Regions from separate parts of the Streptomyces sp. NPDC002671 genome, predicted to be linked through region 2. Evidence: riboswitches for the same ligand, from Rfam matches in the RefSeq annotation. Region 2 holds a riboswitch; the other holds the start of a gene.

Region 1 (4,097 bases), on a different contig from region 2:
TCAACCTCATCGGGAACGGCACATACGCCCTGCTCACCCACCCCGAACAGCGGCAGCGGCTCCAGCGGTCCCTCGCCGCCGGGGAACGGGAGCTGCTGGAGACCGGCGTGGAGGAACTGCTCCGCTACGACGGCCCGGTGGAGCTGGCCACCTGGCGGTTCGCCACCCGGCCGCTCACCATCGGCGGGCAGGACATCGCCGCCGGCGACCCGGTGCTCGTCGTGCTCGCCGCCGCCGACCGGGATCCGGAGCGGTTCACCGCCCCGGACCGGCTGGACCTGTCCCGCCGGGACAACCAGCACCTCGGCTACGGCCACGGCATCCACTACTGTCTCGGCGCGCCGCTCGCCCGCCTGGAGGGCCAGTTCGCGCTCGCCACCCTCCTCACCCGCCTCCCCGACCTGCGGCTCGCGGCGGATCCGGCCGAGCTGCGCTGGCGCGGCGGACTCATCATGCGCGGACTGCGCACTTTGCCGGTGGAGTTCACGCCCGTCCAGTGAGGGGCTTGCCCCGTGAACTCAGCCCAACCAGCCGAAGATGACAGGCGTTCGCTTCTGTGATCTTCACGTGATCTGCGCGGCATTAACTTGTGACAAGTGATCGTATGCCTATACGTTCACCCAGCAGCGTGGCGCCCAGCAGCACCCGCCGCGCGGGTCCTGCTGTCGCACGAAAGGCTTCCGCATGCTCACCGGGAACGGTCGTCACCGTCGCCCCCGTCAGGCCCCGGCTCTCCTCGTCGCGGCCGGAGTAACCGGCTCCGCCATCGCCCTCCCGCTCCTGGGCGCGGCGAGCGCCAACGCGGCCGACGGCACCACGTGGGACAAGGTGGCCGAGTGTGAGAGCGGCGGCTCCTGGAGCGCCGACACCGGCAACGGCTACTACGGCGGCCTGCAGATTTCCCAGGACGACTGGGACAAGTACGGCGGCACGAAGTACGCCTCCAGCGCCGACCAGGCCAGCCGTTCGCAGCAGATCGCCGTGGCAGAGCGGATCCTCGCCGACCGGGGCACCACCCCCTGGGCCACCTGCGCCCTGCTCAACGGCCTGACCGCGCACTCCGGCTCCGTGGACGTCGACACGGGCGTCGGAAACCCGGGTTCGGACTCGGACTCCGGCTCGCACGGCTCCGGTGACTCCTCCGAGTCCAGGCATTCGTCGGAGGGCCAGCAGGGCCAGCAGGGTCAGCAGGGCCAGGATTCGTCCGACTCCGCCGACACTTCCGACTCGCCCGGTCTGTCGGATTCGCCGCCTTCGTCACCCTCTTTGCCTTCGTCGTCCCCGTCGAGGTCGTCCGACTCCTCGGACGCCACCGCCAAGCCGTCCCCGGGCGCGAGCCATGGTGCGGGCAAGGGGGGCAAAACCCCCAAGTCCGACAAGTCCACGTCGTCCGACACTCAAAACGGACAGGGGGATGGCGGCGCCACCACGGACCCCGCAACGGACGACTCGGACAATTCCTGGCAGAACGGTGGCTCTTGGAGCCTCGTCGACACCGGCTCGCTCAGCAGTGGTGGACGTCACCGTGGCGTCAGTGCGGACGAAAGCGTGACAAACGGTCAGAACGCCACCCGGTCCGGCCGTCACGCGTCCCCCGATGCGAGCACCTACGAGGTCCGTGAGGGAGACAGTCTCTGCTCCATCGCCGACTCCCTTGACGTCGACGGCGGATGGCGCGCGCTCTACGGCCACAACAAGAAGGTCATCGGCGCCGACCCGAACCACATCGCCGCCGGTCAGACCCTGGAAATCGGTGCGGAAACGGGCCAGAAGTAGCGGGAGTTGACGCCCCACTAAGCGCCTGAATGTCCGGTTTGGTGAAAGTGTGGGATGAGTCTCAGAAGCCCTGATCGTCTTTGAAATTCCGCGGATCGCGTGGCTACGGTCAAGGCCGCTCGTCACCACGAGCCCCGGCAGTCGCAACGCCGAATCCTGCCAGCGGTTGCCCGGGAACAGTCGTCGCATCATGCGCCGTAGGCAGGAGCGGGGGACCCAAGGTAAGTGCCAAAACCGGCAGTTGACGTCGGTTGCGGCTTGGGGTGAAGCCGCGTCCCGAAAGGGCCGCGGCCGGGCAACTCAACCGGCCCGAACCCGACAGCTCACCTCGCAGGCGTCGGTGAGGGGATCGATCCATGCTGTTCACCGGCAAGGGCAAGCACCGCCGCCCGTTCAAGGCCACCCGCGCCATCGCGCTCGCCGGAGTCGCCGGCGCCGCTGTCGCCGCCCCGCTCATGGCGGCCGGCAACGCCTCCGCCGCCACCGCCGCCGAGTGGGACAAGGTCGCCCAGTGCGAGTCCGGCGGCAACTGGTCCATCAACACCGGTAACGGCTTCTACGGCGGCCTGCAGTTCTCGGCCTCCACCTGGGCCGCGTACGGCGGCACCGCCTACGCCCCGCAGGCCAACCAGGCCACCAAGGCGCAGCAGATCACCGTCGCCGAGAAGGTCCTCGCCGCCCAGGGCAAGGGTGCCTGGCCGGTCTGCGGCACGGGCCTGTCGAACACGCCGTACAACGGCACCGCGGCGGCCCCGAAGGCCACCACCACCCGCTCCACCGACCAGGCCGCCTCCCGCTCCGCCGAGCGCACGGCCCCGGCCAAGAGCACGGGCAAGAGCGCGACCGTCACCACCCCGACCGGCAAGAAGGTCAAGAAGGGCGACGGCGAGTACAAGGTCGTCAAGGGCGACTCCCTCAGCACCATCGCCGAGAAGCACGGCGTCAAGGGCGGCTGGAAGAAGCTGTTCGACCTGAACAAGGACATCGTCCAGGACGCCGACCTGATCTACCCGGGTCAGCAGCTGCACCTGAAGTAAGGCGCGGCCCCCAGTCCCCCCGCCCCGGTGCGTGTTCCCCCGTACGCGCCGGGGCGGGGCTTTTGTGTCCCCGCTGTCCGCCGCTCTCCTCCCCGCTTTCCGCCGCACTTTCCCCACTCTTCACCCGGGGCTCACCCGGGAACCCCTTTGTTCCGGGCGTGAACAATGGGTACCGTTTGCCTGTCCACGGGGCGGTCGGTCGGTGGCCGACGCCCCATGGACGGTTAGGCTCTAGGCGCAAGGCACAGCCGCAAGGCACACGCCCCGCACTTCCAGCGTCACATCCCAAGAAGGAGATGCTCGTGCCGTCCATCGACGTCGTCGTAGCCCGGGAAATCCTGGACTCCCGAGGCAACCCCACGGTCGAGGTCGAGGTCGGCCTCGACGACGGCAGCACGGGTCGTGCCGCCGTCCCGTCCGGCGCCTCCACCGGTGCCTTCGAGGCCATCGAGCTGCGCGACGGTGACCCCAACCGCTACCTGGGCAAGGGTGTCGAGAAGGCCGTCCTCGCCGTCATCGAGCAGATCGGCCCGGAGCTGGTCGGCTACGACGCCACCGAGCAGCGCCTGATCGACCAGGCCATGTTCGACCTGGACGCCACCGACAACAAGGGCTCCCTCGGCGCCAACGCCATCCTCGGCGTCTCCCTGGCCGTGGCCCACGCCGCCTCCGAGGCCAGCGACCTCCCGCTCTTCCGCTACCTGGGCGGCCCGAACGCGCACCTGCTGCCGGTGCCGATGATGAACATCCTGAACGGCGGCTCGCACGCCGACTCCAACGTGGACATCCAGGAGTTCATGATCGCCCCGATCGGCGCGGAGTCCTTCTCCGAGGCCCTGCGCTGGGGTGCCGAGGTCTACCACACGCTGAAGAAGGTCCTGAAGGGCAAGGGCCTGTCCACCGGCCTCGGCGACGAGGGCGGCTTCGCCCCGAACCTGCCCTCCAACCGTGAGGCCCTCGACCTCATCCTCGAGGCCATCAAGCAGGCCGGTTACATCCCCGGCGAGCAGATCGCGCTCGCGCTCGACGTCGCCGCGTCCGAGTTCTACAAGGACGGCAAGTACCTCTTCGAGGGCAAGGAGCGCTCCGCCGCCGAGATGACGGAGTACTACGAGGAGCTCGTCGCGGACTACCCGCTCGTCTCCATCGAGGACCCGCTGTTCGAGGACGACTGGGCCGGCTGGAAGGTCATCACCGACAAGCTCGGCGACAAGGTCCAGCTGGTCGGCGACGACCTGTTCGTCACCAACCCCGAGCGCCTCGCCCGCGGCATCGAGGAGGGCA
Region 2 (4,097 bases):
GGAGACGGTCGAGAAGATCGACGCGGCGGCCGTCCACGCCTACTACGACCGCCATGTGCGCCCCGTCACGGCCACCGTGGTCGTGGTCGGCGACCTCACCGGCACGGACCTGGACGAGCTGCTCGGCGACACCCTGGGCGCCTGGACGGGCACCCCGGGCAGCCCGCGGCCCGTGCCGCCGGTCAGCGCCGACGACACCGGGCGCGTGGTCATCGTGGACCGGCCCGGTGCCGTGCAGACGCAGCTGCTCATCGGCCGGATCGGCCCCGACCGGCACGACCGCGTGTGGCCCGCCCAGGTGCTCGGCACCTACTGCCTCGGCGGCACCCTCACCTCCCGCCTGGACCGCGTCCTGCGCGAGGAGAAGGGCTACACCTACGGCGTGCGCTCCTTCGGGCAGGTGCTGCGCTCCGCCCCGGACGGCACGGGCGCCTCGATGCTCGCCATCAGCGGCTCCGTGGACACCCCGAACACCGGCCCCGCGCTCGAGGACCTGTGGACGGTGCTGCGCACGCTCGCGGCGGAGGGCCTGACCGACGCCGAGCGGGACGTCGCCGTGCAGAACCTCGTCGGGGTCGCGCCGCTGAAGTACGAGACCGCGGCGGCCGTCGCGGGCACCCTGGCCGACCAGGTCGAGCAGCACCTGCCCGACGACTTCCAGGCCGCGCTCTACCGGCAGCTCGCCGCCACCGGCACCGTGGAGGCCACGGCGGCGGTCGTGAACGCCTTCCCGGTGGACCGTCTGGTGACGGTCCTCGTCGGTGACGCGGCCCAGATCAAGGAACCGGTCGAGGCGCTCGGCATCGGCGAAGTCACGGTCGTGGCGGCCGAGTAGAGCCCGGGCGCACGCACGCGGGAATGGGGCCCCGGCGACTTACGGGTCGTCAGGGCCCCACGCCTGTTCACCGGCTGCTCCCCAGCCGCTCCCCAGATGTCCGAATTGGGGCGGAGGTTGCCTGTCTGGCCTGTGGGATGCGCTACAAAAGCCCGGATCCGTTTGGGCGGGGAAAGCCACCCCCCGTAGCGTCGTGCGGGCTGTCCGTCAGGCAGTGCGCCGCACCCGCGGCACCGGACAGCCATCGCCGAGTCCCCATACGGCGCGAGCCAGGGGAGCCGGGGACCCACACGTCCCCTGGGGTGAATCGGACTCCCGCGCGTGCGCGAGGGAGTCCGTAGGAGACCTTCCTCCTCCGAACCCGTCAGCTAACCCGGTAGGCGAGCAGGGAAGGAAAGGACCAGCCACTTCATGGCGTTCATGTGCGCCACCGGGAAGCACCGCAAGCCCGGCCGGGTCAAGCGCACCACCGCTCAGGCGGCCGGCGTCGCGGCCCTGACCACCGGCGTCATCGGCACCCTCGCGGCCACCCCGTCGCTCGCCGCCGAGAACTCCGTCGAGCAGACCGGCCTCACCCCGGTCATCACCGTGAGCGACGAGATCGCCGAGCAGATCGACGCGCAGGCCACCGCGCAGCAGCAGGCCGCCGAGCGGAAGGCGGCCGAGCAGGCCGCGGCCAAGGCCGCCGCCGAGCGGGCGAAGGAGGAGCGCGAGGCCAAGGCGCGCGCCGCCCGCGCGGCCGAGCGCAAGCGCCTGAACGCCTTCGTGCTGCCGATCGCGAACTCCTACGTCTCCACGGGCTACCACGCCAGCAGCTCCCTGTGGTCCTCCGGCTCCCACACCGGCATCGACTTCCACGCGGCCAGCGGCACCCCCGTGCACGCGGTCGGCCTCGGCACCGTCGTCTCCACCGGCTGGGGCGGCGCGTACGGCAACCAGATCGTGATCCGGATGGCCGACGGCATGTACACCCAGTACGGCCATCTGTCGTCCATCGGCGTCGGCGTGGGCCAGCAGGTCGTCCCGGGCCAGCAGATAGGCCTGTCCGGCGCGACCGGCAACGTCACCGGCCCACACCTCCACTTCGAGGCCCGCACGACCCCGGAGTACGGCTCGGACGTCGACCCCGTCGCCTACCTCCGCCAGCACGGCCTGAACGTCTGACGCACTCATCGCGAAGCCCCGGCTCACCGAGCCGGGGCTTTCGTCGTTTTTCGCGGCGTCCGAGGTGCCCGCTGACCAAAAAATATCCATGGATTCCGGGCCGCCGTCGGAAATTCCCGCTCATTGCAATAGAGTCACGGAACATGCGTCCATCGTCGACGTTTCACGGGGATTAAGACGGAGGTCGGTCATGCGTATTCCGGCGCACTCGGTGTGCACGGCGATCCGGGACGACATCGTGGCCGGTGTCTACGAGCGCGGCAGCCGCCTCACCGAGGAAGTTCTGGCCCGCCGCTACGGCGTCTCGCGCGTCCCCGTCCGCGAGGCCCTGCGCACCCTGGAGGCCGAGGGCTTCGTGGTGACCCGCCGACACGCGGGCGCGTGTGTCGCCGAGCCGACCGAGCGGGAGGCCGCCGACCTGCTGGAGATGCGCATGCTCCTGGAGCCGCTCGGCGCCTCACGGGCCGCCCAGCGGCGCACGGAGGCCCATCTGAAGGTGCTGCGCGGCCTGGTGCGGCTGGGCCAGGAGCGGGCCAGGCAGGGCGGCAGCGAGGAACTGCGCTCGCTGGACGGCTGGTTCCACGAGACGCTCGCCCAGGCCGCGGGCAGCCACTCGCTGACCTCGACGCTCACCCAGCTGCGGCACAAGATCGCCTGGATGTACGCGGTTCGGGCTCCGGTCGGCCCGGTGGAGTCCTGGGCCGAGCATGGCGTCATCGTGGACGCGGTGGCGCGCGGCGACAGCGAGCGCGCGCGGGCGGTCACGGCCCTGCACACCGAGCGCGCGGTGGGCGCGCACCGGCTGCGGTTCGCCTCCGGCGGGGACCGCGCGGAGCGTGTGAGGGACTCGCAACATGCCGTAAACACAGCGAGCCCGCGGCATTAACACGGGCGCCGTATACAAAGAGGGGATATTCGGCGGGACGTGCATTTCCGCTGCCCTTTTTCGGCGTGCCGTGAATTCAGGCAGGTGCGTAAATCCGCGTGCGAATCCGTCCGGCCGGCCGCGAAAACGCGGAAGCCGCGCCCCCGGTTCCGGGGGCGCGGCTTCCTGGTGCGACTCAGACGGTCTCGGGCAGCTCCTCAAGGCCCTCGGCGACCAGCTTGGCCAGCCGGTCCAGGGCGGCGTCCGCGCCCTCGGCGCCGGAGGCGAGGACGATCTCCTCGCCGCCCTGGGCGCCCAGGCTGAGGACCGCCAGCATGGAGGCCGCGTTGACGGGGTTGCCGTCGGCCTTGGCGATCGTCACCGGGACGCCTGCGGCCGTGGCGGCTCGGACGAAGATGGAGGCGGGGCGGGCGTGGAGGCCCTCGGCCCAGCCGACGTTGACGCGGCGCTCAGCCATGTGATGCTGCCCTTCAGGTTCTCAGGGTTGTCTAGACCAGTTTCCCACATCGTGAAGCAAGTCCGGAGGGGACCTTCGTCACCCCCCGGCCGTGTCGCCGGACCGCGGCCTCGATCCGGCTTCCGTCCTCCACAGACTGCCTCGCGCCGTTGTCGTGGGCGAGCCGTACGCTGGGGCCCATGCAGACCCCGGCGGACCGGCAGGACCGGCACGAGTACCCCGCCCACTGGGAGGCGGACGTGGTGCTGCGCGACGGCGGCACCGCACGCGTGCGGCCCATCACCGTCGATGACGCCGACCGCCTGGTCAGCTTCTACGAGGGGGTCTCGGACGAGTCGAAGTACTACCGCTTCTTCGCGCCGTACCCCCGGCTCTCCGCCAAGGACGTCCACCGCTTCACGCACCACGACTTCGTGGACCGGGTGGGGCTCGCGGCCACCGTCGGCGGCGAGTTCATCGCCACTGTGCGCTACGACCGCATCGGCCCCGACGGAATGCCCGCCTCCGCACCGGCCGACGAGGCCGAGGTCGCCTTCCTCGTGCAGGACGCCCACCAGGGCCGCGGGGTCGCCTCCGCCCTCCTGGAGCACATCGCCGCCGTGGCGCGCGAGCGCGGGATCCGTCGCTTCGCCGCCGAGGTGCTGCCCGCCAACACCAAGATGATCAAGGTGTTCACGGACGCCGGGTACACCCAGAAGCGCAGCTTCGAGGACGGCGTCGTACGCCTGGAGTTCGACCTGGAACCCACCGACCGC

The links. A riboswitch is a leader RNA that binds a small molecule or an ion and turns the genes downstream of it on or off. The one in region 2 is predicted to bind cyclic di-AMP.
Region 1: it holds a riboswitch for cyclic di-AMP, as region 2 does, so the genes downstream of both, ACWD35_RS34065 (transglycosylase family protein) here and ACWD35_RS02205 (M23 family metallopeptidase) in region 2, are expected to answer to the same signal.

Annotation. Positions count from the first base shown of each region.
Region 1 covers NZ_JBSFVU010000028.1:79,933-84,029, forward strand. Annotated here, with positions in the region: gene ACWD35_RS34055 (cytochrome P450 family protein) at 1-500, shown strand, start outside; gene ACWD35_RS34060 (transglycosylase family protein) at 685-1,776, shown strand; cyclic di-AMP (ydaO/yuaA leader) riboswitch at 1,960-2,128, shown strand; gene ACWD35_RS34065 (transglycosylase family protein) at 2,133-2,813, shown strand; gene eno (phosphopyruvate hydratase) at 3,110-4,097, shown strand, end outside.
Region 2 covers NZ_JBSFVU010000001.1:515,867-519,963, reverse strand. Annotated here, with positions in the region: gene ACWD35_RS02210 (M16 family metallopeptidase) at 1-835, shown strand, start outside; cyclic di-AMP (ydaO/yuaA leader) riboswitch at 1,071-1,233, shown strand; gene ACWD35_RS02205 (M23 family metallopeptidase) at 1,247-1,999, shown strand; gene ACWD35_RS02200 (GntR family transcriptional regulator) at 2,190-2,885, shown strand; gene ACWD35_RS02195 (HPr family phosphocarrier protein) at 3,061-3,342, opposite strand; gene ACWD35_RS02190 (bifunctional acetate--CoA ligase family protein/GNAT family N-acetyltransferase) at 3,522-4,097, shown strand, end outside.